2 linked regions of the Desulfomonile tiedjei DSM 6799 genome follow. The protein of the gene in region 1 binds, or shares a complex with, the protein of each later gene. Links are inferred from orthologs where the notes say so. Each region holds a gene or a part of one and is shown in the gene's direction. Other genes may lie near its edges.

Region 1 (15,487 bases):
TCTTGCGGAACAAGTAGAATCGAATGTCCGTGAATTGGTCGGATATCTTGTGCGAGTCGTAGCCATGAGTACGCTTCAGGGGCTTCCTCTGACGAAGAGCCTTGCACAAACCGCTCTGAAGGAAATACTTCACCGACCGAGAAAGAACATTTCCGTTGATGATATAATCTCTGTCGTTTCAAAAGCTTATAATGTGAAACCTGCTGATATAAAATCAAAGAAGAGACATAAGTTGTACGCACAGCCAAGACAGGTGGGTATGTACCTGGCTCGAGAACTCACTGAGCTTTCGTATCCGGAAATTGGGGCATCTTTCGGCGGGAAAGATCATTCAACTGTCATTCATGCTACCAGAAAGATTGAAAAAAAGATGGAACAGGACAGCTCTCTCAAGAATTTCATCGATGGTTTGAAAAAGGATATTCGTCTGTGAACATCGTGTTGAAAACTTGTTCAAGAAAAGTGAACATCCCTGCTTCATGCAGTGACGCACTTTTTTCGCGAGTACTTATCAACATGTATTTCACAACCGGGAATCGCTGTCAGACTTCTCTGGAATGGGATTTCCACATTTTCACAAGACCTACTACGACTACTTCTTTATTTCTTTCTATGCAAAGAAAAAGAATAAACGGAGTCAAAGCACTCCAAAGTTTTTTGCAGAGAAAATTGAAGTCGATTTCACATATCCTCTTTCCATACAACAGATTTGAATCTCTCAACATATTTTGTTTCTAGGCACTATAAAGGAGCTTCCATGTTGTTTGAAATCGCTCGGGACATGTTTTTTGAAGGTTTATCCAAGACAGTTCCCATTACGGAAAAAAGATCCACTCTGCCCATCTTGTCTCACATTCTTCTGAATGCCAGTAATTCCAGTCTGTTGATTACAGCCACAGACCTGGAAGTCGGGCTTCAAATGATGTATACTTGTTCTATAAGCAAGGAAGGGATGATCACGGTCCCTGCCAAAAAAATCTTCGAAATTGTAAGGGAACTACCTTCCGGCGATCTCACCGTCGAACTTCAAGAGAATGGAAGGATAAAGATCAGTTCGGGAAGGAGTGTATTTGAGCTTGCCGGGATGGATGCATCGGAATATCCGGTTTGGCAGGCTGCGGAGGAAGTCGAAACTGCAACGATTCCAAGTGCTGACTTGATTTACTTGATCGACAAGACGTTATTCGCTTCTTCAAACGACGATTCCCGCTTCAACCTGAATGGAGTGCTCTTTGAACGAAATGAGGGAAAGACCAGATTGGTTGCAACGGATGGTCACAGGCTTGCACTGGCAGATGGTGAAGTTTTACTGCCTATCGAATCCAAGGTCTTGATCCCGAAGAAGAGCTTGATGGAGCTAAAACGATTGCTGGAAAGCGTGAAAGAAGATGTGAGCATTGGATTCGAACCGAAGAATATGGTGCTAAAAACGGACAAGTTTTTCATGACGCTTCGGCTCATCGAAGGAGATTATCCGGATTACCGGAAAGTGTTGCCTCCTCCCGGTGAAAAGAAGATAACAGTGCCGAAAACGAGTTTTCTCCATTCTTTGAGGAGAGTAGCCGTATTGGCTGCCGAACGGAATAAGGGCATAGTCTTGGACGTTCAACCAGGGAGAATCGAGCTCAGTGCAACGCATCCGGATCTCGGCACGGCCAGCGATGTAGTGGAAACAGAATATTCCGGAGATCCCATCACCGTGGTCGTGAATGTCGCGTATCTTATAGAGGCTCTGGGAGCCATCGATTCCGAGCAGGTTTCTCTCAATTTTCTCCAGGAAGGTGCGCCCATAGTAATCAGTCCGGAACCCGTTGCATCCTATTTTAACCTCGTCATGCCCATGCGGAAATGAATCCGCTATAGAGTTCCTGAAAAGAATACACCGGGTCAGCAAAATACGATCCGCAAGGTGGTTCAGAAGCCCGGGCAAATCAACCAATTTTACGTTGGAGAGGAAATTACGCTGTGGAACAACAACAGCAAGTTCATAGCTATGGTGCAGAACATATTAGAGTTTTGGAGGGCCTTGAGGCAGTCAGAAATACGCCGGGAATGTACATTGGCAACACCGGTACTGAAGGTCTTCATCAATTGGTTTGGGAAGTTGTTGACAATGCTGTCGATGAGGCCCTGGCAGGTTTCTGCCACAATATAGATGTCATCGTTCACCTGGATTCGTCAGTCACCATCGAAGATGACGGCCGCGGTATTCCCACGGAAATGCATCCGTCCGAAAAGATCCCCGCAGCGGAAGTAGTCATGACTATGCTGCATGCAGGGGGGAAATTCGATAGCAATACGTACAAAGTATCCGGAGGACTCCACGGGGTCGGTGTTTCGGTCGTGAATGCATTGTCCGAAGTGCTCAAACTCGAAATACGGCGAGGCGGCCAGGTTTATCGCCAAACATACCGGCGAGGAAAAAAAGACAGCGATCTTGAAGTCGTAGGCACTACCAAGAGAAACGGTACAAAAATAACTTTTAAAGCCGATTCGACAATATTCGGCAATCTCGAACTCGGCTATGACATTATAGCTGCCCGTTTACGAGAGCTTGCCTACCTGAATAAGGGCCTCAGGATCAGTTTTGAAGATGAGCGATCCCAAAAGGCGCCAGCCGTTTTTGAGTACGAAGGCGGAATAATCTCTTTCGTGGAACATCTTAACCGGGCCAAAAAGACAATGGATGGGAACCCCATCTATATTATCGGAGAAAAAGACTCCAATTTTATCGAATGCGCCATCCAGTACAACGACGGCTATTCAGAGACAGTATTTTCATACTGCAATAATATCAACACCTTCGAAGGTGGAACACACCTTTCCGGTTTTCGGGCCGCGTTAACGAGGACCGTGAATCAATATGCCAGTTCTAAAAACCTGCTAAAAAACGGAAAAAGTCAGGTGAGCATAAGCGGTGAGGATCTTCGGGAAGGGCTCACGGCTGTTCTCAGTGTCCGAATGCTGAATCCGCAATTTGACAGTCAGACCAAGTCAAAGCTCGGCAATATGGATATCCGCGGAATAGTCGAGCAGTTCGTCAATGACAAGCTTTCTCAATACCTGGAGGAAAATCCCGCTACAGCTCGATGGATAGTGCAAAAGGCTTTAGAAGCCGGTCGCGCCCGTGAGGCGGCCAAGAAAGCCAGAGAACTGACTCGCAGAAAGAGCGCTCTCGAAATATCGGCACTCCCCGGAAAACTGGCCGATTGCCAGGAAAAAGACCCTGAGCAAACAGAGCTTTTCATTGTGGAAGGCGAATCGGCCGGCGGTTCGGCCAAACAGGGTCGGGAGCGAAGAACCCAGGCTGTGCTACCGCTCAAAGGCAAGATTCTCAACGTGGAAAAGGCCCGATTTGACAAAATTATCCAAAGTCAGGAAATACGGACGCTTGTGACCGCTCTTGGAACGGGAATTGGTGAAGAAGATTTCGATGTCTCCAAAATCCGCTATCACAAAATCATCATTATGACTGATGCAGATGTGGATGGATCCCATATCCGAACACTCATCCTGACTTTCTTTTTCAGGTGGATGCCGGATGTTATCAACAGAGGATACCTGTATTTTGCGCAACCGCCTCTTTTTAAAGTGAAAAAGGGAAAACACGAATTCTATGTAAAGGATGAAAGCGATCTTGAGAATATTGTCCTGGATAACGGTTTGGAAAACGTCAGAATTGAAAAAAGCAACGGCGAGCTTCTCGAAGGCACCATACTCGTCAATATAATCAAGAACTTGATGAGAATGGAGAAGATCCTTGATATGTATGAACGAAAGAACATGGAAAGGATCGTTCTCAAAGCTTTTGTGAGAGAAGGGCTTACAGCGGATTCTCTGAGCAGTGAAGATACGGTGCGGGAACTGATGCAAAAAGTGCTCGCCAGACTGGAAACCAAACACCCGTACATCCGACCTGTGATTATGAATATGGAAAAAGACGAAGAAGAATCGAAATACTACGTGGATGTGCAATCGCGACACAATGGATTGACCAGACGTACGAGAATCGATTTTGATATGACCGAGTCCCCGTCCTTTGAAGAGATCGTTTCTATCAACAAACGAGTCACGCTGGTTGGAGAACCCCCCTTCATAATGAAGACGGATGAACGGAGAATCGAAGTCCCGTCATTTTCCAATCTTGTCGAGTTGATAGTGGAAAACGGAAGAAAGAAACTTGCTATTCAGCGTTACAAAGGTCTCGGCGAGATGAACGCCGATCAGTTGTGGGAAACCACCATGAATCCTGAAAACCGGAAGATTCTTCAAGTAGCCATTGAAGATGCGGTCAAAGCCAATGAGATTTTTTCTACACTTATGGGCGATCAAGTGGAGCCGAGACGGGAGTTCATAGAGAAAAACGCGCTGAATGTGGTGAATTTGGATTATTAAAGGCTGCAAAAAAAGGAGGTTGCCTGAGCAACCTCCTTCGATATCATATCCGATTGAAGATTAAAAATATTAGAAGATTAAGAAAATTAGTGGATGCCGGTCTCCACTAATATCTTGTCTTGGAGCTTCGGATAAACGTCAAAATTTCGACAATCGCTTTAACGTTTCGGTTTCTGTGCAAGAAAATCCTTCCAGAGCTTAAACCCGGATTCTGCAGGAGATCCTTTATCGTTCCACCACTGAATAAATTCTTGATAGGTTGTCAAAAACTCATTCCAGTTTCCTGAGGGAGAAACATTCTTTTTCCAATCGGGATACAAGTCATCGTTCGCAAGCGAAAATTCATCCTGACCGAAATTCGGAAATGCCCGCTTGAAAGCGCGTAATTTTTCTTCGGTAGTTAATTCCTTTGTTTCTTGAGGTTTGGTTTGTTGAACAGATGGCGTGCTTGGAATTTGGGTTTCTTTTTCCGCGAGGGGTTCCTCTTTACCAGAAGGAACCGGTACAGCCGCATCCGGAACATTCACAGAAGGCGGCATCATTCCGGGATGACCGCCGCCGGGCATTTGCATTGCCATAGAAGAAGGATCCATGCCCGACATTTGGGGAGGCTGCATCTGCTGGAGTTGTGCTGTAATCCATCCTTTGGAAGGATCGAATTCCTGAATACCTCCAAAAAGCTTGTCTATTCTATAAGCTTTTCCCAGGCCCAAGGGGCTCAAGTAGTGGTATCTATTCTGGATACCGATCATCAGAAGCCCTACTGCCACAATACCCAGGAATATCCATGAATGCAGCGTAGTCCATCCGCCTGTTTGGTTGTTTTCCGAAACGGGACGACGTGTTTCCTCGTTTCCCAGCATGCGGAAGCCTCCTTGTAAAAACGTTCTCGTTTAGATGTCTGGATAAATTAAAAATATCACATTTGATTTTGTTTGTAAACACCGTTACATGTACTGCTTTTCAGCTACGTGCACGGAAATTATCAGTAACTGTGCGAAGCACAGCATACACTTTTGCAGCGGGAATCTCTACGGCAAATGTCGGATAAAGGAAACAAATATCCGCAATCCTGATGCTGTCACCATCTGCGCGAGAGTGCAGGGCGTGAATGAGGCTGTGGAGCAGGTTTCTTGGGAAATAACAATAGCAGAACAATCCCCACCACGAATCCACCCATGTGAGCCCAATATGCTACCCCACCGGCGTCTTGCTGAACGGAGGCCAGCGATGCACTGCTTATGAACTGGAACACAAACCAGAATATCAGAAAAGCGAACGCAGGAATTTCAACAATACGAATAATGATGACGATAATGAAGAGCGTCAAAACTCGGGCATGAGGAAAGCTGATCAGGTACGCTCCCAGAACTCCGGATATCGCGCCGCTTGCCCCGATAGTAGGAATTCTGGACTCCGGACTGGACATTACGTGTATGACTGAAGCGCCTATTCCACAAAGGAGATAAAAGAGGAAAAATTTGAAATGTCCTAATCTACCTTCGATATTGTCACCGAAAATCCACAGGAACCACATATTCCCAATGATGTGCATCCATCCTCCATGCATGAAGATGGAGGTAAACATCGGGATCAAGGCATTTCCTATGAACCCTCCCCGAAAATGGTCGTAAGCAACCACGTGTAGGGGAATCAGACCATATTGCCAGAGAAAATTTTCGAGTCTCGGTCCGAGTGAAATTTCGTACATCCACATAAATGAATTGAGAATGATGATGAGAATAGTAACAAAGGGAAAACTCTCAGATTGAATGTCATCTCTCAGCGGAAACATGTATCATACCTCTTTATCCACTTACGAGTTGCTTCACAATTATTTGTATCGTTGATTGAGATTACAGTTCCGATTTACATCGTAATTCCATTATATGGATCATTTCGCAATTAGAACAAGTGTATAAAACAGTGTCCAATTGCGAAAAGCACTTCTCGACAATTGGTAGGTGCCGTGCCTCCGTGCCGGCACATTTTTCAAACACAAATCAATCTCTTCGGGCCAGCAGGGACGCCGGGCCCTTCCCGTTCATTAAAGCACAATGTGTTCAAAAGTAAGAAATTTCGTCAACTGCTGTAAAAATAGCGGGAGTCATTAAGAAGAGGTTCGGGGAAGCGGGGAAACCCTCCTGATAAGAAGGGTTTCTTCGCTAGATTAGTGCTTTTTCATTCTGGGCGGGGACAATGCCAGAATTGGCTCGATCATCCGGTCAAAGGCCTTTGCGGCAGCCGAAGTTGGATATTCCAACACAAACGGTTTTCCTTCATCCGAGGCAGTGACCAGTCGAGGATCCAACGGTATGCGTCCCAGGAATTTAAATCCCGTTTCTCTTGCAAGCCGTTCTCCACCACCACTCTTGAATAACTCGTGTTCCGTACCACAATTGGAACACACAAAACCGCTCATATTTTCGACTATGCCGAAAATAGGCATTTCCACGGCCCTGCAAAAACGAATGGATTTCTTCACATCCTGCAAAGCCAGCTTTTGCGGAGTGGTAACGATAATCGCCCGAGATCGCGGTGGAGCCATCTGACAAATTGAAAGCGGCTCGTCTCCAGTTCCGGGAGGAGCATCCACGATGAGAAAATCGAGATTGCCCCAGTCAACTTCAGCGATGAATTGCTTTATCAAACGATGTTTCATGGGGCCGCGCCATATGACTGCTTCATGGGCCTGGTCTTTGAGGACAAACTCCACGGACATAACCTTCAGATTGTTGTTGTACTGAATGGGACTCATGCCCCGTTGCGATTGTCCCTGGACAGAAGCGCCTTCCAACTTCAACAGAGTAGGTATGCTCGGCCCGTGAATGTCTATATCCAGCAACCCGACCTGCCTGTCGGATGCAGCCAGAGCTGCAGCAAGATTTACTGCGACAGTACTCTTTCCCACGCCTCCTTTTCCCGAAAGAATCATAAGCGTGTTTTCGATTCTGGTGAGACTGTCTGCAAGCATGAGTTCTTCGCGCAATTCCTGTAATTCTTCTTTGGATAAAGGGGGTTTCTTCTCTGCCATTCTACATTACCTTATTCTAAGACTGGTTCGTTCTGTATACCTTTAGGATTTTGCATCTCCTGGTCGGAAAAGTGTGTAGCAGTCGAAATAACACCTGACTTTTTGAACAACTTACCTTTTATGAGAAACAGTAGGGCCCAGCGTCCCTGCTGGGCTGAACTGATCGATTTGTTTGGACAAATGTGCCGGCACGGAGGCACGGCACCCACCAATTCTTGAATGTCGGCTACTGCCAACTAGACTACTCCGGCTGAATGCAGGAAGGGATTGGCAATATTTAAAGAACTGCATAACAGATTGAAAAATCTATCATGGTTCCTGTAAATATTTGCCATGGCATTCAAGCAATCTCAATGGCTTCCAGGATCTTTCTCGGTTTTACCCTGTGGACGTCCAGACCGATCTGCTTGGGATTGAAGCCGAGAGCCAGGCCGACAAGCTGAGTCAAATAGAAAGTGGGAACTTTCTCTTTCTCTTTCGTTTTGCGACCAAGCACGATTTGTCCCATGTCGAACTGCTCGAAACATGAAGGACAGATCACCGACAGTGCATGAATGTTGCGTTCCCGAATGTACGAGAGCTTTTGCCGTGTAATTTCGTATCCTGCATCCTGGTCCATATTAGCGCCCAGAGGAGATCCGCAACACAGGAATTTTCGGGAATACTCCACCGGTTCTACCCCGATGATCGACAAGAGATGATCCATCTTCACAGGAACGTACGATTCCGCATCGGACAATTCTCCGGGATACATGATCTTTGGAGGCCGGAAATAATGGCAGCCATAATGGCAGCCAATCCGTAGCGGAACATCCCGGACTCGTTCTTTCAACAGTCGTTCCACCACAGAATCCTGATAGAGCACATCCAGGATATGCGTTACATTGATTGTTCCCTTGAACTGATGATTGTACTCTTCCAGGATGCGATTGACCTTGCGTCGTTTCGAATCACTCTGTTTCAGGATGTGATTTGCTTCTTTCAATGTGTTCACGCATCCTGAACACAAGGTCAGCAAATCGACACCGGCTTCTTCCGCAAGACACAGGTTTCGAGCCGCAAGCGCCAGCCATGATTCGTAGTGCACCAGCTTCATGCTCGTCGGAGGAGGACAACACGAAAAGGGTAAGTCCAGCAGTTCAATACCTAATCGCTCACACACCAGCCGGGTTGCAGCTTCAAAGCCGGGATATTTTATCGGGATTGCACATCCCAGATACAGGGCATATTTCATGTTCACCTTTCAAAACCGGGCCGTAGCCTGGAATGCTCAAAACTCTATGATATCGTCCAATCCGCTTTTCTTCAGAAGATCTCGGATTTCTTCCACAGGAGCCGGAGGCAGAGGCGCCAGACCATGGTGTGCACGCATCTCGTCCAATTGATGAACGATCATCGAACGACCGGTCTTGGCAAGCAGTTCAATAGCCATGCTGAGCCTCATTGGAATGTTTCCCCGACGTGCCGCAGAATTGCGAAGGGCAACTAGCAGGTCCGAAATGGGAATTTTCTGAGGACATCTGTCTTCGCACACGTTGCAAGTGCAGCAAAGCCATATTTTCTCGTCTTCCACCACCTTGTCGTGACCCAGATTGAGGCACTTCAAAATAGTCTCTCTGGGACCGTACGCGGGAGCAACCTCCATAGCCGGACAGGAACCCGTACATCGAGCACACTGATAACATTCGTACAGATCTTCCCGAGAGAAGTGTTTCCAGACTTTTATCGTCATGCTTCACTCTTCTTGTTGAAAGACTTTGTCAGTTTTTCGGCTGCTTCTTCTATTTCCTGGGGTGTGAGTTTTCTCAAGCCCTCTTCCATTTCCTTTATGACCTTTGCGAACTGAGCCCCTTCAGCAGCCGACACCCAGGCTAATCTCAGACGATCCTTGTTAATCCCGAGCTTCTCCATGCGTTTCCAGAAACGATCTACTCTTCGTGCAGTATTCTGGTTCGCATTGTTGTAATGGCAGTCTGCAGGATGGCAACCTGAAACCAGGACGCCGCCGGCGCCCATGCTGAAGGCCTTTTCAATCCAGGATGGAGATACCCGAGCAGAACACATAGTGCGTATAATGCGAACATTATGCGGATACTGCATCCTCGACACTCCGGCAAAATCCGCACCGGCATACGAACACCAGTTGCACGCGAACGCCAAAATCTTGTTGTGCGGGTCAATAGCCAAAGCTGCATCGATTTGCGACACGATCTGTTCTTCTGTGAAGTGGGCCTGGTCAATGGCTCCAAACCTGCACTCAGGAACACAGGCCCCGCATCCCTGACACGCTGCTTCGATAACCCTGTAGAATCCCTGTTCTTTACTGCCTTCAATGGCATGATAGGGACAAACGCGAGCGCACAGACCACAGGCCGTACATTTTTCCGGATCGATGTGGGACGTTATGGCAGGTATCTGAACTTCACCCTTGGACATGAGAATGTTGGCTCTCGATGCCGCCGCAGAAGCCTGAGTCACGGAATCTTTAATATCTTTCGGACCTTCTGCCGCTCCCGCCAGAAATACCCCTCCAGTGGTAGTGTCTACCGGTCGGAGTTTCGGATGCGCTTCCATGTAAAAGCCGTCGGTATCTGTTGCGAGATTGAGTAGTCGTTGGATTTTTTCCGCGTCTTTGTGCGGCTTGATGCCTACGGAAAGGATCACCATATCCATATGGAATTTATAATGACTTCCCAAAAGGGTGTTCTCGCCTAAAAGTGTGAGGTCGCCGGTCTGAATATCCTCGATGATTTCACCGGGGATTCCGCGCATGAAAACGACGCCTTCTCGACGGGCTCTCTGAAAGAGATCCTCGAAACCTTTCCCGAATGCACGAATATCAATGTAGAAGACATGGATTTCCGTGTCCGGCCAGTGTTCCTTGATGAGCAGAGCGTCCTTTACCGTATTCATGCAACATACGTTGCTGCAGTACGGATTGCTTCTTTTACTCCTGGATCCGATGCACTGAAGAAACGCTACTTTTTTCGGTCTCTTGCGATCTGACGGTCGAATCAACTCGCCGCCGGAAGGCCCGCCAGCATTGATGAGTCGTTCGAATTCAAGAGTCGTGATGACATTCGGGAATTTACCGTACCCAAGCTCAGTCAATGCAGTGGGATCGTACACCTCAACGCCCGTGGCTACGACGATAGTACCGACTTCAAGCTCAAGGATTTGGTCTTTATCCGCGAAATCGATGCATTTGTGAGAACAGGATTGAAAACAGCGATCGCAGGCAACGATTCCCTGATTGTTCAAGCACCGGTCCATATCGATGAGAAAAGTGGACGGAACTGCTTGCGCGAAGGGGATATGAATGGCCCGGCGAATGGACAGCCCGGCATTAAATTCATCCGGTGAAAGCTGAGGACACGCCTGAATACAGTCCCCGCAGGCGGTGCATTCTTTCGTGACATATCGAGCCTTTTTGAGGATCTTTGCCTTGAAATTACCGATATGGCCTTGCACTTCCTGGATTTCCGAGAGAGTCAATAGTTCGATATTCGGATGTCTTCCCACTTCGCTCATTTTTGGCGCCAGGATACAGATGGAGCAATCCATAGTGGGAAAGGTCTTGTCTATCTGGGCCATACGGCCGCCGATACTGCCGGTACGTTCCACGAGATACACCTTGTATCCGGCATCGGCCATATCGAGAGCAGCCTGGATTCCTGCCACACCTCCACCGATGACCATCGCTTTCCGAGTGACTGGAACCGTAACCTCAATTTGCGGCTTCAGGCGTGCAGCTCTGTTTACCGCCATGGCGACCAGATCTTTGGCCTTTTCGGTGGCAGCGTCCTTATCGTGCAGGTGAACCCACGAACAGTGCTCCCGAATGTTTGCCATTTCCAGGAGATAGGGATTCAAACCGGCACTTTCACAGGCAGCTCTGAAAGTAGGCTCGTGCAGTCTCGGAGTGCAGGAGGCAACAACAACACGGTTTAGATCGTGCTCGCGTATATCGTGCTTTATCTGTTCCTGGCCGGGTTCCGAACAGGTGTATAGAGAGTCTTTCGCGAGGATAACGCCGGGCAAGTGACTGGCGTACTCAGCTACTTCGTCACATCGGACCGTGCCACCGATGTTCTTACCGCAATGGCAGACATAGACACCGATGCGAAGAGAACTCTTGATCGGCTCGATGGTTTCATTTATTTCTTTCAATGAACAGTATCCTCCAGCACATCCGCTTCAGAACTTTGTGAAACACTTTGTCGATGTGGATCTTCGGACAAAGGTGCTCACGACTTCCCCTCTTTGGATACAGCCGCACCTTTGTGCATTCGGAAATTCAGAGAGACTTGACGCCATCATGCATTGGCTTGCATGCGTTTCAACAGATCCACTCCATACTGATAACCCCTGTCGAAAGCGGAAATATTGAGTTCCTCCGTACCTGCCGGAATCGATGAGAGTACCGAATTCTTAAGAGATTCGTAAGCGACCACGTTTCCCAGAGCGCCAACCGCTCCCAGCATTACGATATTTGCCACAATCTTCTTGCCCATAGATTCCGCGAGACGAGTGGCCGGAACCCTGTAAACGGTGATTCCTTCAGGGTCCTTGTCGATAGTGACTAAATCTTCGTCGAGGATCAGGGTGCCTCCGGGAAGGATGGATTGACCGTACGTGGTCCAAGCTCCTTGACTCATGATCACGAGAACCGCAGGGCGGCCGACTTTCGGATAATGCACGACATCATCCGAGATGACCACATCTGCGCTGCACGAACCGCCTCTGGCTTCCGGGCCGTAACTCTGGGTGAAGACCGCATTTTTCTTCTCAAAAAGCGCTGCTGCTTTACCGAGGATATGACCGGACAAGATTATCCCCTGTCCTCCAAAACCTGCAAGCCTGATCTCCTGTTTCTCACTCATGCGGCTTTGCCCTTTTCTTTCCCTTTTCCCTTTGCTGCGGCTCGAGCGACCACTTTGCCCCGATAATTCTCCATGAAATCGGCTCGCTGCGTATTAACAAAGGTTCCAACGATGATTTTTTCTCTGAGGCGAATTCCGGTTTCTCTCAGATCGGCGCCATTCCTGATTTCAGACATCTCACGATAATAGCGCATCTCTTCCAATCCGGAGCCAAGCTTGTTCGGTCTGCCGTATCCCGTGGGACATGGTGTGATAGCCTCGATGAAGGTAAATCCCTTCTTATCGAATGTCTGGCTGATGGAATGCACGAGCTGCCGTGGATGGAACGTGGTCCAGCGGGCAACATAGACAGCTCCGGCTGCATGAGCCAAATACGGGAGATTAAAACCGGGTTCCGCATTGCCCGTGGGAGTGGTGGACGTTCGGGCCTCGAGCGGAGTTGTGGGAGCCACTTGCCCGCCCGTCATACCGAAATTGAAATTATTCACGCACAGCACTTTCAGATTCACATTGCGCCGGGCTGCGTGGATCAGATGATTCCCTCCGATGGCGAATAAGTCGCCGTCTCCCGAAAACACCGTCACATGGAGATCGGGTTTGGCCAGCGCTAACCCGGTAGCAAAAGGAATGGCTCTGCCATGGGTGGTATGGTACGTGTCCATGTCGAGGTATCCCGCGACCCTTCCCGTACAACCGATGCCGGACACTACAGCGCTTTGATCCACCGTGAGTCCCTTGCGGCGCATGGCTTCAATGAATGAGGTGAGGACAACTCCAAGCCCGCAACCGGGGCACCAGATATGCGGAATTCTTCCGGGTTTCAGGTACTTGTCATCCGGATGAAGGCCATGATCCTTTTGAATGAGCAGGTCCGCAGCTTCCTTGTTGAATGGAACGGTTTCTCTAAGCTTTACCTTCATGAATTCTCCACATATCGATCATCGAGATCGTTGTATGCAGGCCGACCAATGCTATTCATATTCGAGCCCGCACGTACAGTACGTCTGTTCGTAAACGCACCAGAGCGGGAAATCTTACCGGCTGCACGCATTACAAACATTCCAGGACGGTTTCCGTTATTTCTTCGGGAGTATGGATAGACCCGCCCATGAGAGCCATTAAAACCACTTCGGCATTTCCCTGGGCAGTTCGTTCGACTTCATACGCGATCTGCCCGTAGTTGATTTCGGGAACCACAAAAGCTTTTGCCTGTTTTGCAAGGCGTCGTATCACCTGAGAAGGAAAAGGCCACAAGGTAATCAGTCTAAGGAGCCCTGCCTTTACACCTTTTGCTCTCATGTCTTCCACCGATTGACGGGCAACCCGCGAGGTACAGCCGTATGCCACGACGACGACTTCAGCATCGTCAAGGAAAACCGCATCATATCGGATAATTTTTTCAGCGTTCTTGCGAATCTTATCCACAATGTGCCGGACATTCCGTTCCTGAACCGCATCCGTGATTACGGGATATCCTCGTTCATCGTGAGTCAGACCCGTCACATGCACGTGATACCCCTGGCCGGCAACAGCCATCGGTGCGGGCATCAAATCTTCCGTGGCGAACGGCAAGTACTCTTGTTTTGACACTTGAGGCTTCTTGCGATCGACGATCTTCAGCTTATCCCGCGGTGGAATAATGACCTTTTCGGTCATATGCCCCACAACTTCGTCACCAAGCACAAAAACAGGCTGGCGGTAGATTTCCGACAGATTGAATGCATCCACAGTAAAATCGAAGCATTCCTGGGGCGATGAAGGAGCCAAAGCAATGCAGCCGTAATCCCCATGAGAACCCCATCTCGCCTGCATAACATCCGCCTGGCCTACAAGTGTCGGAAGACCCGTGGAAGGGCCACCTCGCTGTATATTGACAACAACGCAGGGCGTTTCAGTCATCATCCCGAGACCGATATTCTCCATCATCAGAGAAAAACCCGGACCCGACGTGGAGGTCATTGATTTCACGCCTCCCCAGGAAGCACCCAGAATCGCGGCCATGGAGGCGATCTCGTCTTCCATCTGGATGTACACACCGCCTACCTGGGGCAGTCTTCTGGCCATGCGTTCGGCAACTTCCGTCGCAGGAGTTATGGGATATCCGGCAAAGAAACGGCATCCTGCAGCAATTCCGCCTTCCGCGCAGGCCGCATCTCCGTGAATAAAATGTTCACCGGTCAGAATATCTTTATCTGCCATCTAAAACCTGGGTTCCTTTAAAGAATAGTGGAGGAATGTTGTTATGCCACAGGCGGTTATCGTTTTTGGGATCGCTTATCTTTTCGAGAATACCGTGTGGTTACCTTCTGTATATCTTCTTCTGTAATCTTCTTCGCTTCCTTCAACTCCGTGAAGATCGCAAATTCCGGACAAATGAGACCGCACAGTCCGCATTCCACACAGTCTTCCGCTTGCATTACTACTTCCGGCGGATGATATCCCTTGGCGTTGAATCGTTTGCTTTCCTTCAAACAACCGTTAGGACAGAATTCGATACAGAATCCGCATCCTTTACAGCGATTTTCGATAATATTTACAATTCCTTGCGGAATCGAATGAGCCTCGGAATCAAGGGGTAGGCGCCAGAATTTCATGCGTTCGTCTCCGTATTCGGAATGCGCTGAAGTGTGAGTAGTATAGTCTATTTTTCCCAGGAGTCAATTGACGGAAAGGAAGCGGAGATGTCCTGCTTTGAAGACAGTGATGGATGCAAAACAGTAAATGATAATTGGTGATAATCCCCAGGGGTGCATCGAAGTAGTGTCAAGAAGGCCTGGAAAGATCTTATTAGTCAGACACATGAGTCTCCAACGGCTCAATCGTCTCGTGATCGGGCTTTCAAGGTTGAAATTGCTTCTGAAATTGCTAAATCCAGAGTTTGGATGGGAATATTCTTGTACGTAGCTTCATTTCTTCTTCGAACGTCAATTATGAAGACATGCCTGATATCGTCTGCTACGCCATAGATGACGCGGATATCCTGATGTTTTACCCTCAAAATATTCTTGTGCCCCATGACATTGTCACACCCGGAGGGCCTTGGGTCATTCTTCAACGGTTCAATTAATTCGCGCGCAACACTCTGTTCGTGTTTCTGAAATTTACGCAAGCTTCGTTTGGCTGGTCCGAGAATCTGAATTATGTAAGACAAGGATTAATCTATTCCGTTGCATCA
Region 2 (15,540 bases), 4.4 Mb from region 1 along the record:
CGGTTCAACGGTAGCCACGGGTGTCAACCCGTGGACACAGACACGCCCATAACCCTGAGTCAACGACCCTGAATGGGTCGCCCAACAGGCAATGATCGCAGGATGTTTTGGTGGACCCTTCCAGGGTCCTCGAAGCAAAAGGTTTGCCTTGCTTTTTCCGTGGGTTTGCACCCACGGCTATTCACGGGCAGCCCCTTCGGGGCAAAGACATCTGTCCCCCGGGTAGATCAATGGTCACACTTTCGGAACAAATTCGTTTGACTTTCGGTTTATTTTCATATAATCTCCATCTTGATTCCCGAGAGAATCACACAAGCGCTTCTATTTGGTGAAAGCGGATCATGTCCGATTTCGAACCTTAACGGCGACACAAATGCAGACACTCACGAAAAAACAGAAGATGGTGCTCGATTATATCCGAAAATTCATCGAGGAATTCGGACATGCACCGAGTTATGAAGAAGTTGCACGCGGAATAGGTCGATCGTCTCCTTCTACCATACACGCGCATATAGAGAATCTGAAAGCAAAAGGTTACCTCACGAAAAAATGGAACGCAAATCGTTCCATCGATCTGACATCCGAGGAACAGGTTGCTCAGGTGGTCGAACTCCCGCTTGAAGGGAGAATTGCAGCAGGAATACCTCTCGAAGCAGTCCGGGACACCGAAACCATCAGCTTGCCTTCGGATATGCTGGGAAGACACAGCGCATTCGTACTCCAGGTCAAAGGAGACTCGATGCAGGACGATCATGTTCTGGATGGCGATTACGTCATTGTCGAGAAAAGGCCGACTGTCAGGAACGGGGATATGGTAGTGGCTCTGGTGAGGAATTCCGAAGCGACTCTGAAACGTTTTCGACGGGACGGGTCGAAAATACGGCTTGAACCGGCGAATCCGGCGTACCCGGTGATGATTTACGATGAAGAGGAGATTTCCATTCAAGGAGTAGTAGTCGGCATTCTTAGAAAATATGCCAGATAGGCTTCTCAGATGCAGACAGAAAGGCTCATTCTCCACATCGATGCCGACGCGTTCTTTGCTTCGGTGGAACAAGCGCTGAGGCCTGAGTTAAAAGGGTTGCCGGTGATCGTGGGCGCATCTTCCCGAGGGGTGGTCTCAGCAGCATCGTACGAGGCCCGGAGATTCGGTGTGCGTTCTGCAATGCCGGTGACCCGAGCGAGAAGATTGTGTCCGCGCGGGATCTTTCTGGCGCCGAATTTTTCTGCGTATAGTCTTTTCTCCAGACAGATGTTTTCCATAATCAGGGAATTCTCTCCACTCGTCGAAGTCACCAGTGTGGATGAGGGATACGTGGATCTCTCGGGAACATTGCGATTACACAAAGCGCCTCCCTGGGAAGTCGCTCATCGTATTCTTCTCCGTATACGTGGAACGCTCGGAATTAATGTGTCCGGAGGTCTGGCTTCCAACAGATGTTGGGCAAAACTTGCCGCAGGTATCGCGAAACCGAACGGATTACTCTTTCTTGATTCACCCAATGCGTTCGTTCTCATGCAGCATCTCCCTGTGGAATCCATTCCTGGAGTGGGAGCACGCGCTGAAGCGATTCTCAAGCAGGCGGGAATTCATACATTGAGCGACCTTGTGTCGGCAGGGAAACAGGATGTTCGTGCTCTCCTGGGGAAATGGGGCGAACGATTGGTCGAAATGGCTCAGGGCGGAGAGGGCAGGCCCATCGAGCCGGATTCGGACGACATGCAGAAATCCTATTCCAAGGAGCGCACTCTCGAGAAGGACACCATCAGCCGCAAACTTATAAGATCCATGGCCCGGGAGCTGGGAGAAAAACTGGCAGCACGACTGAGATCTGAAGGAGTAGGGGCGTCTACTGTTACCCTGAAGATCAGGTACTCGGATTTTACGGACATCAGCAAAAGTCTCAGCAGAAGTCACCCCATGAACACGAATGGTGAAATCCTCACAACTGTAGATGAACTACTGGCAAAACTTTTGAAGAAAAGTGCGAGAGTACGTCAGGTCGGAGTCAAGCTTTCAGGTATCGGTTTGCCGATTTTTCAGGAAAACCTGTTCGATGCTGGAAGTGAAGTTCGTATCCGCAGAGACCGTGCTTTGGACGATATCCGCAGCAAATTCGGATTCGGATCGGTAATGGTATCCGGGTGAGTGGGACTTTCTTCACAAAAGGAAAGTCCCACTCAAATGTTGTGATGCAAAACAGAATTTGAAGAGAATGGAAGCAGAGAACAAGGAGGAAACAATACTATTCGGCTTTTTCCTCTTCGGGCTCCTCAGGCTCTTCTTCTTTCTTTGGAGCGGTTACACTGGCAAGAGCAACTCCTGCTTCAACCACTGCGCTGACACCTTCAGGAAGGGTAATTTCCCCGACATGGATGGAGTGTCCTAAATCGAGACCGGAGACATCGACGACAATAGCTTCCGGGATATTGCCGGGCAAACAGGATACGCGGATTTCTCTCGTGGTAATAAGGAAGTCGCCTCCTTTTTCCAAGCCAATGGGTTTGCCCTCGAATTCCACCGGGATAGCCATTTCAATGGCCTCGTCCATGAGAATTTCCTGAAAATCCAGGTGCAGAATTGTCCCGTCAAACGCGCGAATCTGGCGTTCCTTGATAAGTGCGCTTCGGGTGAAAACTTTGCCGTCTCCCTTTATCTGCAAATCGAAAAGAGAAGTACTCCCGGCGCGTTCATAAATCTTCCTGAATTCATGTTCATTTAATGAAAGGCTAATCGGTTCGGACTTCCTGCCATATAGTGTTGCAGGTATTTTTCCGACTGCCCGCAATCTTCGGGCCGGTCCTTTTCCTGTTTCCGTTCGCTTTTCAACCTCAATAAGAACTTTGTTCATCATTTCCTCCGGCATGCTTGCCGGGTTTTCTCAATCCACTTCCCGGCGACACGTGATCTTTGTTTAAACGAAAAGTTCCGAGACCGAAACCTCTCGGTGTATTCTGCTTATTGCTTCACCAAGCAAAGGCGCTATGGATTCTGTCTGCAACTTGGAACAAGCAGCCAATTTTTGATGAGTCGGTATTGTATCCGTAACATAGAGTTTCTTGATGGGGGACTGATTGATCCGGTCAACCGCGCTTCCCGACAGAACAGCATGAGTCGCACACGCGTAGATGTTCCGTGCTCCTGCATGTCCCAGAGCAACGGCGGCTTTGCAGAGAGTCCCTGCCGTATCTACCATGTCGTCGAGAATAATTGCGTCTCTTCCGCTCACATCGCCGATGACGTGCATGACATCGGACTCGTTCGGCTTAGACCGGCGTTTGTCTATGATCGCGAGGTTGCTTCCCAGCCTCTTTGCAAAAGCCCGGGCGCGCTCCACACCGCCCGCATCAGGGGACACCACAGTGCATTCGCTGGTGGTAAGATCCGTTTTAATGGCTTCTGCCATGATGGGGCTCGCATAGAGGTGATCCACGGGGATGTCAAAGAATCCCTGGATCTGCCCTGCATGCAGATCGATGGTGAGCACGCGATCGGCACCTGCGGCTGTGATGATATCTGCAATGAGTTTTGCGGTGATGGGTGCGCGACTGGCTACTTTCCTATCCTGCCGAGCATATCCGTAATAGGGCATCACTGCCGTCACTCGACTGGCGGAAGCTCTTTTCAGAGCATCAATCATAACCAGAAGTTCCATGATATTATCGTTTACAGGGCAACAGGTGGATTGAAGGACGAATACATCCATTCCCCTGACGTTTTCACGAAATTCCACCTGAATTTCGCCATCGCTGAACGAAGCGACCATAGCTGCGCCGAGCGGGATACCCATATATCTCGTAATAGCGTGTGCCAGATCCAGATTCGAATTTCCTGAGAAGATCTTGAGTCCTACCCTCATGGCGGATTCCTCTGGGACGCGAGATTGCTTAAACCATTAATACTAACTGCAGCCCTGTACTCTGTCAATAAAAAACCCAGACCTCCTGTAATCATTCAGTTATGCACGGAGGGGACTCCCTGGCAAAAATGTTTGCGGTTCGCTCCGCTCATCAGCATCCTATGACACTTCTTTTTTTGATGCCTATGGGAGGATTCCACGATTTACATTCTCGAGAACCGAGCATAAAAAAGGTACCGCGAATCTACTGTTTTGAGGTGCTTATGACGAGCGACACACACATTCTCATTGCGACTCGGAATAAGGGCAAGGTGAAAGAGATACGAGACCTGGTACAGGGTTTACCTATAGAATTCCGATCCATGACTGATTTTCCGGATCTCCCGGACGTTGAAGAGGACGGCGTTACATTCGAGGAGAATGCGCTGAAGAAGGCTCGAACTCTCTCTCGGGAAACAGGACTGATTACCCTGGCGGACGATTCGGGGCTCTGCGTCGATGCTCTGGACGGTCGGCCCGGGGTGCTTTCCGCTCGATACGGCGGGGAGGATTTGTCTGACGAGGAGAAATGCAGGCGTCTGCTCCATGAAATGGATGGAGTACCTGACGAGCTTCGCACGGCGCGCTTTGTGTGCGTCATGGCTCTTGTAGACCCGAACGGAATGGAACGCACCTTTGAAGGTGTTTGCGAGGGAAAGATTATCCATGAGCTTCGGGGATCTGAGGGGTTCGGGTACGATCCCATTTTCCTGTACGAGGAAGCAGGACAAACCTTTGCGGAAATGGACCGAACGGCAAAAAACAGAGTGAGCCATCGTGGAAAGGCATTGAAACAGGTTGGGGATTTCCTGCATCATAAATATCCGTGAGTTGAGAATCGGAACAGCAGAGATCTTCTTGCTGTTGCGATTTTTATCTTCACGGGCTATAAACATCCAATTCGGGGTGTAGCGCAGCCTGGTTAGCGCGCGTGCCTTGGGAGCACGAGGCCGCCGGTTCGAATCCGGCCACCCCGACCATGCATCAGTCCGCATCCTCTTTGCATCTGATTCAAAAGACTTTTTCAAAATAATTGAGAGGTAAGCGATGGAATTCTGCGCCTTTTTTCGCAGACCGGTTTGGTGTTTCTGGTTAATTGTCGTCTTTCTCGGATTGTTCGTAACTCAGGGATCCTTTGCCTCCGAGACTCTGAATCTTACCATTCTCCACATGAACGATCCGCACGCTCATTACGTCCCCAAGAAAGAGAAAGAAAGTGCAATGGGTGGGTTCGGAAAGGCGCTTACGGTGATGAACCAGGTGAGAGCGGCAAATGCAGAGCAGGGAAAAGAGACGCTCACGTTCATGGCAGGAGATCTCCTCACGGGAACACCGTTTTCAGCGGTCTTCAAAGGCTCTTTGGGCGTAGAGCTCATGAATGTCATGGGCTTCACCGCCATGGCTGTTGGAAATCATGAATTTGACTATGGGCAGGAAAACCTGATGAAAAACCTGCTCCCCAAAATGGGATTTCCGCTTCTCAGTGCAAATATAAGGACCTCAAAAGGTGACAGAGTGTTCGAAGCGTCCATCACAAAGAAATTTCCCAAATCCGACACTCGGGTAATCATATTCGGCCTCACGACCAAGGACACTCCTGTTACGACGCACCCGCGGAACGTGGAAGGTCTGATTTTTGAGGACCCCATTAAAGCGGCCAAAGAAATTGTCAAGGATACCGCGGATTCGGATCTCGTTATCGCTTTGACCCACATTGGCGTAGACCAAGACGTGAAGCTCGCTGAAGCCGTGCCCGAGATAGACGTAATCGTAGGAGGCCATACCCATACAAACTTGCCACAGCCCCTGAAGGTGGGGAACACTCTTATCGTGCAGGCAGACGCCTATTCGGAGTACGTCGGCAAACTAGACCTGGAAGTCTCAGGCGGAAACGTGGTGAAATATCACGGGGAATTAATGGCGCTTGGTCCGGATATCAAAGAAGATCCACAAATAACGGCCATTATTGAGGAACATCAGAAAGTCTTCGGACCGGAGATGCGGCGCCCAATAGGTAAGGCCGAAATATTCCTCGATGGAAGCAAGCGCAGCGTCAGGTCCGATCGCACGACGAACTTGGGCAGCATCCTTTCATACTTGATGGCTGAATACGCGAAGACGGATGTTGCACTCATCAATGGTGGCTCCATTCGGGAAAGCATCAACGAAGGACCGATCACCTTGATGGACATTTATACCGTGCTTCCGTTCTCCAACATTGTTGTAAAGATGACTCTTTCCGGCGAAGAACTCCGTTCGGTGCTCCAGAGAAGCGTCGAACTTGAGCCTGGGAGCGGCGGAAAGCTACAGATTCATGGCATTGACTATTCTGTTGGCAATGGAGCCGTGAAGATCGCTTCCGTAGGCGGCAAGCCGTTCAAACCAAGTTCCGAGTATTCCGTAGCGATAAGCGACTTCTTGGCAGCAGGCGGAGACGGATACGCCGTATTCAAAGAAAACGGCCGCAATCGTTTTAATTATGAAAAACAGGTTTCAGAACTCTTCATCGATTTCGTACAAACGGGACAGCCCATAACGGCAGCGGGAATCGAAAAATTGAAATAGCGCTGTCTGACTCTCGTACATCTGACCTCTTGCCCTGCGTGCTCTTTTGATATAAACAGAGTTGCCATGACCGAGAAGTATACCCAAAGTCTTGTGGGGCAAGCCGAGGCAGAACTGGAGCTGAAAAAAGTCGCACGGGAAACAGAATCCGCTGCTGAGTCTTTTCAATCTGTTCAGAAGAAATCAGGATTTTTGGGCAGGTACGTTTGGCCTGTTCTCAGGGTTCCGTTATATATAGTTTTCTTGATCGCCAGTGTTGTTCTGATTCTGCTCGCTCTGGAAAAAGTGGCTTACTGGTCGTTAGGCAAAACCTACGTCTCCTCGATTTATCCGGGAAACCTCATTATGGCGCGACGGGACTTCACCATGCCCGTATCGCATTACGATTACGATTTTGTCCCCGGAGTCTGCCTTGAGTACAACATCTCCAAGGGAAATCGGTACGAGTATGCAAACAATGCGGGATTTCGCGAGCCACGAGATATTCCCAAAGAAAAACCGGCTGATGAATACCGTGTGTTTCTTACCGGAGGATCGACCGCGTTCGGTATGGGACCCGTGGGTGAAGCCGCATTTGCAATGAATAATTACGGAATCGAATATCGCGAGACTATTTCCCATGCTCTCGAGATGATTCTGAATGCGACTGCTCCCATTGAGGGAAAGACCATCAAGGTATACAACACGGCCGTATGGGGTCACGCGTATCAACACCTCCTCATGCGATACATGACGAAATTAAGGGATTACTCGCCGGATCTCGTGATCTCGCTGGACGGCGCAAACGAATTGCCGATGATCAGTAAACTTACTCCTGACTGGAACTACTTCAGAGAAGGACAATTTCATAATATCCTGGAAGAGGTCTTCGCGTATAACGGGCCGGGGCTTTCTTCATATCTGACGTTGTGGTTCAAGAACAATTCCTATCTCGTGACACTGTTTTGGAACGGAAGAGATCTTTTTCAGGAATTGAACAAAGGCATTCACATGCAAAGAGGGTTGTCCGAGACATTCGGAACCGATCCATTCGCAAATCTTTCCGTGGAAGAGAAATCGAGACGGGTTGATCGCAACATAGCTGCAGTTGTTCGCGTCATGGAGGATTATCACGCAGCGCTTCAGAATGACGGAATACCGCATATCATAGCGCTTCAGCCATGGTTCTACTTGAGCCAAAAGCAGAAGCACGAAAAAGAGCAAATACTCGATTCCCTCAGCGGGTACAGGACATATTACGGGATTCCATCAGACAAAATGTACCAGCTATATCTTGAACGCGCCCGACAGAGCGCTGAAAGAACAAATTATTTTCTGGTGGACTTTTCGGATTATTTTGACGATGTCACGGAGTGGGTCTTCACCGATTGGTGTCATCTTACCCCGGGAGCTAATTTTCTCCTTGCGAAAGAGCTGGCAAATCTCGTAAAAGAGCATATTTTCGCCAGACCTCTGGATGAAACGGATAAAATAAAGGAAAAAGACAGTTTCTTCTGGGATCTGGCAGCGTCCGGCACGGTCAAGTACGCACCTGCTCCGGACAGCTCCGATGTAGGACCGGAAAATGTGCTTCGAGGCTATCCCGGAGAGGTTCTCTTTTCCGCCCGTTCGGTAAAAGACCAGCCACTCGAAATGGTATTCGATTTTGGAGAAGCTCATACCATGAGCAGGATCAGAGTTGTTTGGGCCGATGAAGCATCGGTTCCTCATGAATGGGAAATGGAAACATCTCTGGATGAAAAACAGTGGGAACCGTTTGTGCGAGCGACAAGTCAGCAAACGGACAGTTTTTCCCGTTGGCCGGGTTTCGAATACTATGCAGCTAAACCAGTACAGGCCCGTTTTGTACGATACAAACCAATTCGCGTCGCAGAGCGATCCATTCGACTCCGCTCCCTGAGCGTATATCGGTAGAACCCATGAATATTCTCGGAATTTCAGCATATTATCATGACAGTGCAGCCTGTCTCGTGAGAGACGGGATCATTGTCTCAGCCGCTCAACAGGAACGATTTACCCGGATCAAGCACGATCACGCCTTTCCCAAAGATGCGATTGACTATTGCTTGAAAGAGGCTGGAATTACGGCTCAGGAACTGGACTATGTCGCTTTTTACGACAAGCCGTTGATTAAATTCGAGCGAATCCTGGAAACGTATATCTCTTATGCTCCGCGGGGATGGACATCATTCCTCATGGCTATGCCGTCGTGGCTCAAACAGAAGCTCCATTTGCCCACCCTCATACGGAAGAACCTGGATTACGAAGGGAAAATACTATTTCCCGAACACCACGAATCCCATGCTGCAAGCGCTTTCTTTCCATCGCCATTCGAAAGAGCCGCTTTCCTCACCATGGACGGTGTGGGAGAGTGGACCACAACGAGCTACGGCGTAGGCGCAGGCAATAAAATTCGGATCGATTCGGAAATCCAATTTCCCCATTCCCTGGGTCTCCTGTACTCCGCTTTCACGTATTTCACTGGTTTCAAAGTCAACTCCGGCGAATATAAGGTAATGGGACTTGCCCCTTATGGAGAGCCCAAATATGTAGACGCGATCCTGAAAGAGTTGATCGACCTCAAAGAAGATGGATCGTTCAAACTCAATATGGATTACTTCACCTATCCGTACGGGCTTACCATGACCGGTGCGGCCTTTGAGAGACTCTTCGACGGCCCTGCACGAAAACCTGAAGCGAAGCTTACCCAAAGGGAGATGGATCTGGCCAAATCCGTGCAGGTGGTGACAGAAGAAGTCATGATCCGAACTGCCCGGCACATCAAAAGGGTCACCGGCGAAAAGTATCTTTGTCTCGCGGGAGGTGTGGCTCTGAACTGTGTGGGCAATGGCCGTATTCTGCGGGAAGGTCCTTTTGACGATCTGTGGATCCAGCCTGCTGCAGGGGATGCTGGAGGGGCTTTGGGAGCAGCTCTTTTTGTCTGGCATCAGCTCCTGAATAATGAGAGAACTGCAGATGACAGAATGGATAAGCAGGTCGGCTCTTACCTTGGACCGGCTTATGACGAGGCTCAGATCAGAGAATTCCTCGAAAAACACGGCTACCCGTACGAGTATATGGGCAACGGTCAGATGCCCTCGAGAGTGGCGAACCTCATTGCCGAAGGTAAAGTCATCGGCTGGTTCCAGGGTAGAATGGAATTCGGTCCACGTGCCCTCGGGTCGCGTTCGATCATCGGCGATGCACGAAATCCCCAGATGCAATCCCAGATGAACTTAAAAATCAAGTATCGGGAGAGCTTTAGACCGTTTGCTCCTTCGATCCTTGCAGAAGACGTGCAGAGATTTTTCGAGCTCGATCGACCTTCTCCCTACATGTTGCTGGTGGCAAACGTGGACGAGAAGATCCGCCGCAAGATGACCGACAACGAACAACAACTCTGGGGTATCGATAAACTGAATGTTGCCAGATCGGAAATCCCGGCCATCACGCACGTCGATTATTCCGCTAGAATTCAAACCGTGCACAAAGAGACTAATCCTCTGTATCACGAGATGATTGCAGCGTTTCGCGAGAAAACCGGTTGCCCGGTAATTGTGAACACTTCATTCAATGTGCGTGGAGAACCTATCGTGATGAGCCCGGAACATGCCTACCTGTGCTTCATGCGTACGGAAATGGATTACCTGGTGCTCGGATCGTTTCTCCTGGATAAAAAGGAGCAACCGGAGCTCAAAGGAGATTCGGATTGGCGCAGCCAATTTGAACTTGATTAGTTTTCTGTGAAAAGAGGTACGTTTGGTTAGTGTAGACTGTTCCTTTCCATGAAGTTTTATTGTATACTCTTCGAACAGTCCATTGGAAATAAACGATTTTAATACACATATGCGTGCAATGCGGGTTGTCGAGTTAACATGAATATTATCCAAGAAATCAGGGAAGAAGTAAGAGCGGCATGGAAAGAGCCCAGCAGCCGTGATCTCACCATTCTGGCTGGACTGTTTCTGGTAATCCCCGCGGTCATCGGGAGCTATTTGCTTTTCTGGAAAGGTTCCGCAAATGGCTGGATCTGGATCGTTGCAGGAGTGGTCCTTGCGCTGTGCCGATTGATACCACCATTATTCCGAGGAATATACCGGGTGTGGATTCAGTTATCCGTTGTGCTCGGGTACTTTATATCGCGAATCATTTTGACTCTGGTCTTCTTTTTAGTTATCACTCCGACAGGTCTGTTCATGAAACTTGTCGGCAAAGATCCCATGGAACGAAAACTCGACCCTCTGGCGCCGACGTACTGGAAGGCAAAGGAACAAGAGCCGAACCCCAGTATTGAGAGATACGAGAGACAATTTTAGGACGTGTAATTCAGGAGGAAGAACGAAATGTCCCTGGTAAAAGAATTCTGGGATTTTCTCAAGGTGCGCAAGAAATTCTGGCTGGCACCGATTCTGGTGGTTCTGGTAATACTCTCTGCCTTTATAATACTCGCGGCAAGCTCGCCAGTGGCAGCACCGTTTATCTACACACTGTTCTAAGAAGTAAGATCGGGGAAACCCTTCTTGTAAGAAGTGTTTCCCCGAACCCCATCCCAAGAACTTCCAATATTGGTTTAACTATTAATTTCCCTTGGGAAATTAATAGTTAAACCAAATGTTAAAAGTTTCTTGGAAGGGCTTGGGGAACCTTCTTTACAAAGAAGGTTCCCCAAATCTTACTTCTTTGAACGGCTGTTCCTGGCCATAAGCAGGGCCATGAAGCCTGCTCCCACGGCAACCGCAAACCACAGCGTACACAATCGAATGAGTAGCACCGCGGGCAATCCCTGGGAATAGGTGATTCCCATATAGTGGAGTACGCCCACCATGGTTCCTTCTGTGGTAACGACCCCTCCGGGCAGCATGGTCAGTGCTCCTGCAAGGGTTGAGATACAGTATGCAAAGTTCGCTTCCAGCAAGGTAGACTTGAGCTGGAATCCTTGAAAGATGACGTACAGGGAAAGCGATTCCATCCCCCAAGAGATGGTGGAAACCACCAACCCCACAATGAAGATTCTGACAGTCATGAGGCTCCGGCCTGTTTCGAGAATGATAAGGATCTTGTCGCAAATTCGAGACAGCACTGGCAGTTTTGCGAGCCGCTCCAACACGGGTTTGTACAGGCTTTCCATGCATAAGAAGGCGCCACCGACAACGATTGCTGCGGCACAGAGGAAAAAGAGGTGTTCCCAACCTTTGAAGAGAAATACGGAAAACGACGCGAGCAGCAATACTCCGGCGAGATCCATCAATCTCTCCATCATGACTATTCCCATTACCTGCGTCACGGGAACGCCATAATCCTGTTTCAGAAAGACACCCTTTACCGCCTCCCCGAGCTTTCCGGGAGTAGCAGTGAGAGCAAACCCTGCGAGAAACGATGCCAGGGAATAGGCAAACGGAACGTCAGCATGGTTGCTCCGTAGATAATAATGAAAACGCCATCCTCTCAAAAACCAGCCCACTAGGACCAGCACCAGCACAAGCGCCAGTGATTGCGCAGGAAAACCGGCCAGTGCTTGAGAAATGGCCGTATAATCTCCGGCTATTGTCGCTCCCGCATAGAAGACGACGCCCGCCAGAGTCAGCAGCAGTATGGATCTGATTACCCGTTGATACGAAAAAGAGCTATTGTCCGGTGAGTCCTGCGCTTGGACCGGTTCATTCGATTGAGAGACAGCTTTGTTCTGCATAGACACTTATCTTTGGCGAGGAAAGTACACGCATCGACTGCTGAAGGTATTCCAGGCATTGTCGAGCTGGTATTTCAGGTTCTGCATTTGACGGGTAACCATACCATAATTGGGATCTCGGGGATTCATCATCTGTGCACGCTGGTACTCCTGGACATAATGCTGGTACAGCATTTTCCACTGCTTTTCCAAATTCAGACATTCCCCGAATTGCGGATTGGTGAGATCCGGCCGGAACGCATATTCCGTTGGTTGTTGCATTCCTTGGGGTGGCTGCTGGACAGGCGGCCCCGGCGGTCCCATGGGCTGTTGCGGCGGAAAGGGAACCTGACCCCAAGCACTCACGAATCCAAGAAGAATCACCGCCAGTATTATCGACGCGGCCCCGCCATACATATGCTTACACTCTCTTGCGCTTACCCGTGGTTTCATCCTGTTATCCTAGGAGAGAATCTACGACCGAGTCAAGATTTTCACCATCCCCAACACATCGAAGCAGTAAGATGGCTCAACGTTCATGTCTTGGTGCTCCGTTAGAGTTCCGGAATACGAAAAACAAAATAATAGAGAAAGACAATCACGACGCAGACGAGAATTCCCGACCAGAGCACGTCCGTGGGAAAATGTCCTCCTTGTGCGATTCTGGCAACACCCATGACGATGCCGTATGCTGTTCCAACTGCAACCATTGTCACTGCGGCTGTGGGATGCAGCGGATAGAAAGCGGCGCCGGAGACCACCGAAAAAGCCATGGCACAGTGTCCGCACGTGAACGATTTGCCATTCCCCGGAGTTCCCGGCTGCAGAACTCTCCGGTATCGCTGTTGCCCGCCGAATTCTATGGTATCAACCGGCCTCGGACGGCCCCAATACTCTTTGAGGATCCCATTCACCAGAATTCCCGGGCCGATTATGACCGTCAGAATCACCACGAGTGCAGGTTTGGTATATTCTCGCCGAACCCGTCCTTTCCAAGATGCGATCAGCAGAACGAGCACACCCAGAGCGAATGCAACCACAGAATATTCGCCGTACCTGTAGAGCTGTTTCCAGGGAGAAGTTGCTCCGAGGGTCCAGCCGCCATTGGCACCGCCGGCTCGGTAAAAACAGCTCGTCAAATCGATGTCTGCCCCGGACACCTCAAGTATTGCAGAGCCCACTATCCCGAGGCACAATAATGCACAAATTATAATGAAACCTTTCGTTCTTAGACTGTCTATAAACATGTAAACCCCAAGAACAAATATCACGAGATCAGGTGCTTGAGAATCTTGCCATTGTCGTAACAGTTTGGCAACAGCAACAGGTCATAATTCCTGAGAAGTGGTATACTCTTGAGGTCGCATCTGTTCTTCACTGAATTGTTTTCCATTCGAACCGCTTGGCGATTTATGGAGAAAAAGTTGAAGAGAGCAATCATCGTTCTGGTCATCATCGCTGCACTCGTTGGGATCTATTTCGTGTACAACGGTTCATCGAAAGAAGAACCGGAAGTCAAATACATGACTGCGCCGGTTCAGCGGGGCACGCTCAAAGCTGAGATCACGTCCAGCGGTACGCTGAAGCCATTGGTTGAAGTTCTGGTGGGAAGCCAGGTCTCCGGAACCATTAAAACATTGTATGCCGATTTCGAGTCCGAAGTTAAGAAAGATCAGCTCGTAGCACTCATCGATCCTGACACCTATGCAGCAAAAGTCGAACAGGCAAAGGCAGACCTGATGTCCGCGCAGGCGAATCTCGTCAAATCGGAAGTCACCCTGGAAGACGAACTCAGGACATTGGCGAGAAAAGAAACCCTGATTGGAAAGAGCTCCATCAGCCAGCAAGAATACGACGCGGCAAAAACTAAAGCCGATGCTGCAAAGGCTCAGGTGCTGGTGGATAAAGCAAAGGTCTCTCAGGCTGAAGCCAAGCTCAAGGAAGCAGAACTGCAACTCCGATACACGCGCATAGAGGCTCCGGTTGATGGAATAGTAGTTGCCCGCAATATGGATGTCGGCCAGACCGTTACTGCAAGCTTTCAAACTCCCGTTCTTTTCAAGATTGCCGAAGATCTTACCCGCATGCAGGTACATACCAACGTTGACGAAGCGGATATCGGCAGAGTGAAAACCGGACAATTGGCCACGTTCACGGTGCCGGCATTTCCCGACACGGAATTCGCTGCTGAAGTAACTCAGATCCGCAACGACCCCAAAATCGAACAGAACGTGGTCACGTACAACGTGATATTGGACGTGGAAAACAAGGACCTGAGACTCCGGCCAGGCATGACCGCAAATGTCCGCATCCGATTGACCGAAGTCCCGGAAGCTCTAATCGTCCCGGATCAGGCGCTTCGTTTCATCCCTTCGGAATCTATAGTCGGTCCTACGAATCTGCCCGAGCTGAAACCCGGAGAGCGTCGATTGTGGAAATTGGAAAATGGAAACAACATTAAACCAATACTTGTCAAAGTGGGAATTGTAGGAATCGAGGGGATTCAGATCTTCACGAATGAGTTAAAGGCCGGCGACAAGGTCGTGGTGGAAGCTAGCGTGCGAAAAAAAACTGAATCGCAATCAAGAGGACTTCGATTCAGGTTCTAGCGGACCGGAAAAATGAAAGTGTCTCAAAATTCTCGAACACACAACAAATCGTGCCACGATTCGGTATTTTTGTAGGGGTAGGCCTAGTGCCTACCCTGATTTGGGCGGACACCAGGCCCGCCCCTACAATGATGCCAACAGGACGATGACAAATTCGTGGCACGATCTGGGGTAAATTTCGACTTTTGAACAGCCTCAAATACGAAAATACGCGGTCCGAGAGGATACGAGAACCTGAAAAGCAATGCACGCCGGAGAGTCCAGTATCAGCCGATTGCGGCTGTCTCCGGTGAATGCTGTTACAAGGTTTGTGCTGAATGCTTTATACTGGAAATTGCATTTTTCAGGGGCTTTTCCATCAATTGTTCAACAGGGGAGGCATGCGAACCCGCTTTCACCGAAAGACGGCTGCACTCTTCATCGGTAACACGGCATAATACTACATCGGGCACAATGGCCGGACACATGGAGGCGAAACAATGGATACGAACATACACCAAACGGAAATGCTGTACTCGACCAGTCCGGCGGATTTCGATTACGTGCGCGTCAACGTGCCGTGCCAGAGCGCTTGTCCTGCATATACAAACATTCCTGCATACATTCGATCGTTATACGAAGGCAAGTACGACAATTCCTACGAGTTGAACAGAATCGTAAATCTTATGCCTGGAGTGCTCGGACGAATCTGCTCCCGCCCCTGCGAGCAGAAATGCCGTCATGGTGAACCGGAACTCGGGAAGCCGGTGAACATTTGCCATATAAAAAGGGCTGCGGACGATCACAAAGACACATTCGG

What was found.
Region 2: the proteins of dnaN (region 1) and dinB are in contact, whole or in part, in a solved structure (PDB 1OK7), measured with the Escherichia coli proteins. The link is inferred for Desulfomonile tiedjei DSM 6799 from one-to-one orthologs.

The regions. Positions count from the first base shown.
Region 1 is NC_018025.1:935-16,421, forward strand. What follows is about bases 1-2,804. They hold dnaN (DNA polymerase III subunit beta), read left to right. Parts: upstream 1-757; coding sequence 758-1,852; downstream 1,853-2,804. Other genes in these bases: dnaA (chromosomal replication initiator protein DnaA), read left to right, coding at 1-433; gyrB (DNA topoisomerase (ATP-hydrolyzing) subunit B), read left to right, coding at 1,966-2,804. Also shown: more of gyrB, read left to right, coding at 2,805-4,395; DESTI_RS00035 (hypothetical protein), read right to left, coding at 4,554-5,258; DESTI_RS00040 (rhomboid family intramembrane serine protease), read right to left, coding at 5,477-6,190; DESTI_RS00045 (Mrp/NBP35 family ATP-binding protein), read right to left, coding at 6,566-7,429; DESTI_RS00055 (CoB--CoM heterodisulfide reductase iron-sulfur subunit B family protein), read right to left, coding at 7,770-8,663; DESTI_RS28145 (4Fe-4S dicluster domain-containing protein), read right to left, coding at 8,700-9,161; CoB-CoM heterodisulfide reductase HdrA2, read right to left, coding at 9,158-11,599; DESTI_RS00070 (2-oxoacid:acceptor oxidoreductase family protein), read right to left, coding at 11,746-12,312; DESTI_RS00075 (thiamine pyrophosphate-dependent enzyme), read right to left, coding at 12,309-13,232; DESTI_RS00080 (2-oxoacid:acceptor oxidoreductase subunit alpha), read right to left, coding at 13,363-14,511; DESTI_RS00085 (4Fe-4S dicluster domain-containing protein), read right to left, coding at 14,568-14,906; DESTI_RS00095 (hypothetical protein), read right to left, coding at 15,472-15,487. UniProt on the Escherichia coli protein: Confers DNA tethering and processivity to DNA polymerases and other proteins. Acts as a clamp, forming a ring around DNA (a reaction catalyzed by the clamp-loading complex) which diffuses in an ATP-independent manner freely and bidirectionally along dsDNA.
Region 2 is NC_018025.1:4,399,980-4,415,519, reverse strand. What follows is about bases 215-3,071. They hold dinB (DNA polymerase IV), read left to right. Parts: upstream 215-994; coding sequence 995-2,149; downstream 2,150-3,071. Other genes in these bases: DESTI_RS18750 (ribose-phosphate pyrophosphokinase), read right to left, coding at 2,916-3,071; DESTI_RS18755 (50S ribosomal protein L25), read right to left, coding at 2,247-2,852; lexA (transcriptional repressor LexA), read left to right, coding at 374-985. In the rest of the region: more of DESTI_RS18750, read right to left, coding at 3,072-3,860; DESTI_RS18745 (XTP/dITP diphosphatase), read left to right, coding at 4,124-4,729; DESTI_RS18735 (bifunctional metallophosphatase/5'-nucleotidase), read left to right, coding at 4,947-6,464; DESTI_RS18730 (discoidin domain-containing protein), read left to right, coding at 6,531-8,378; DESTI_RS18725 (carbamoyltransferase family protein), read left to right, coding at 8,384-10,201; DESTI_RS29135 (SxtJ family membrane protein), read left to right, coding at 10,340-10,780; DESTI_RS31100 (DUF5989 family protein), read left to right, coding at 10,808-10,960; DESTI_RS18715 (lysylphosphatidylglycerol synthase transmembrane domain-containing protein), read right to left, coding at 11,137-12,153; DESTI_RS18710 (hypothetical protein), read right to left, coding at 12,160-12,585; DESTI_RS29130 (phosphatase PAP2 family protein), read right to left, coding at 12,687-13,379; DESTI_RS18700 (efflux RND transporter periplasmic adaptor subunit), read left to right, coding at 13,557-14,741; DESTI_RS18695 (FAD-dependent oxidoreductase), read left to right, coding at 15,221-15,540. UniProt on the Escherichia coli protein: Poorly processive, error-prone DNA polymerase involved in translesion repair and untargeted mutagenesis. Copies undamaged DNA at stalled replication forks, which arise in vivo from mismatched or misaligned primer ends.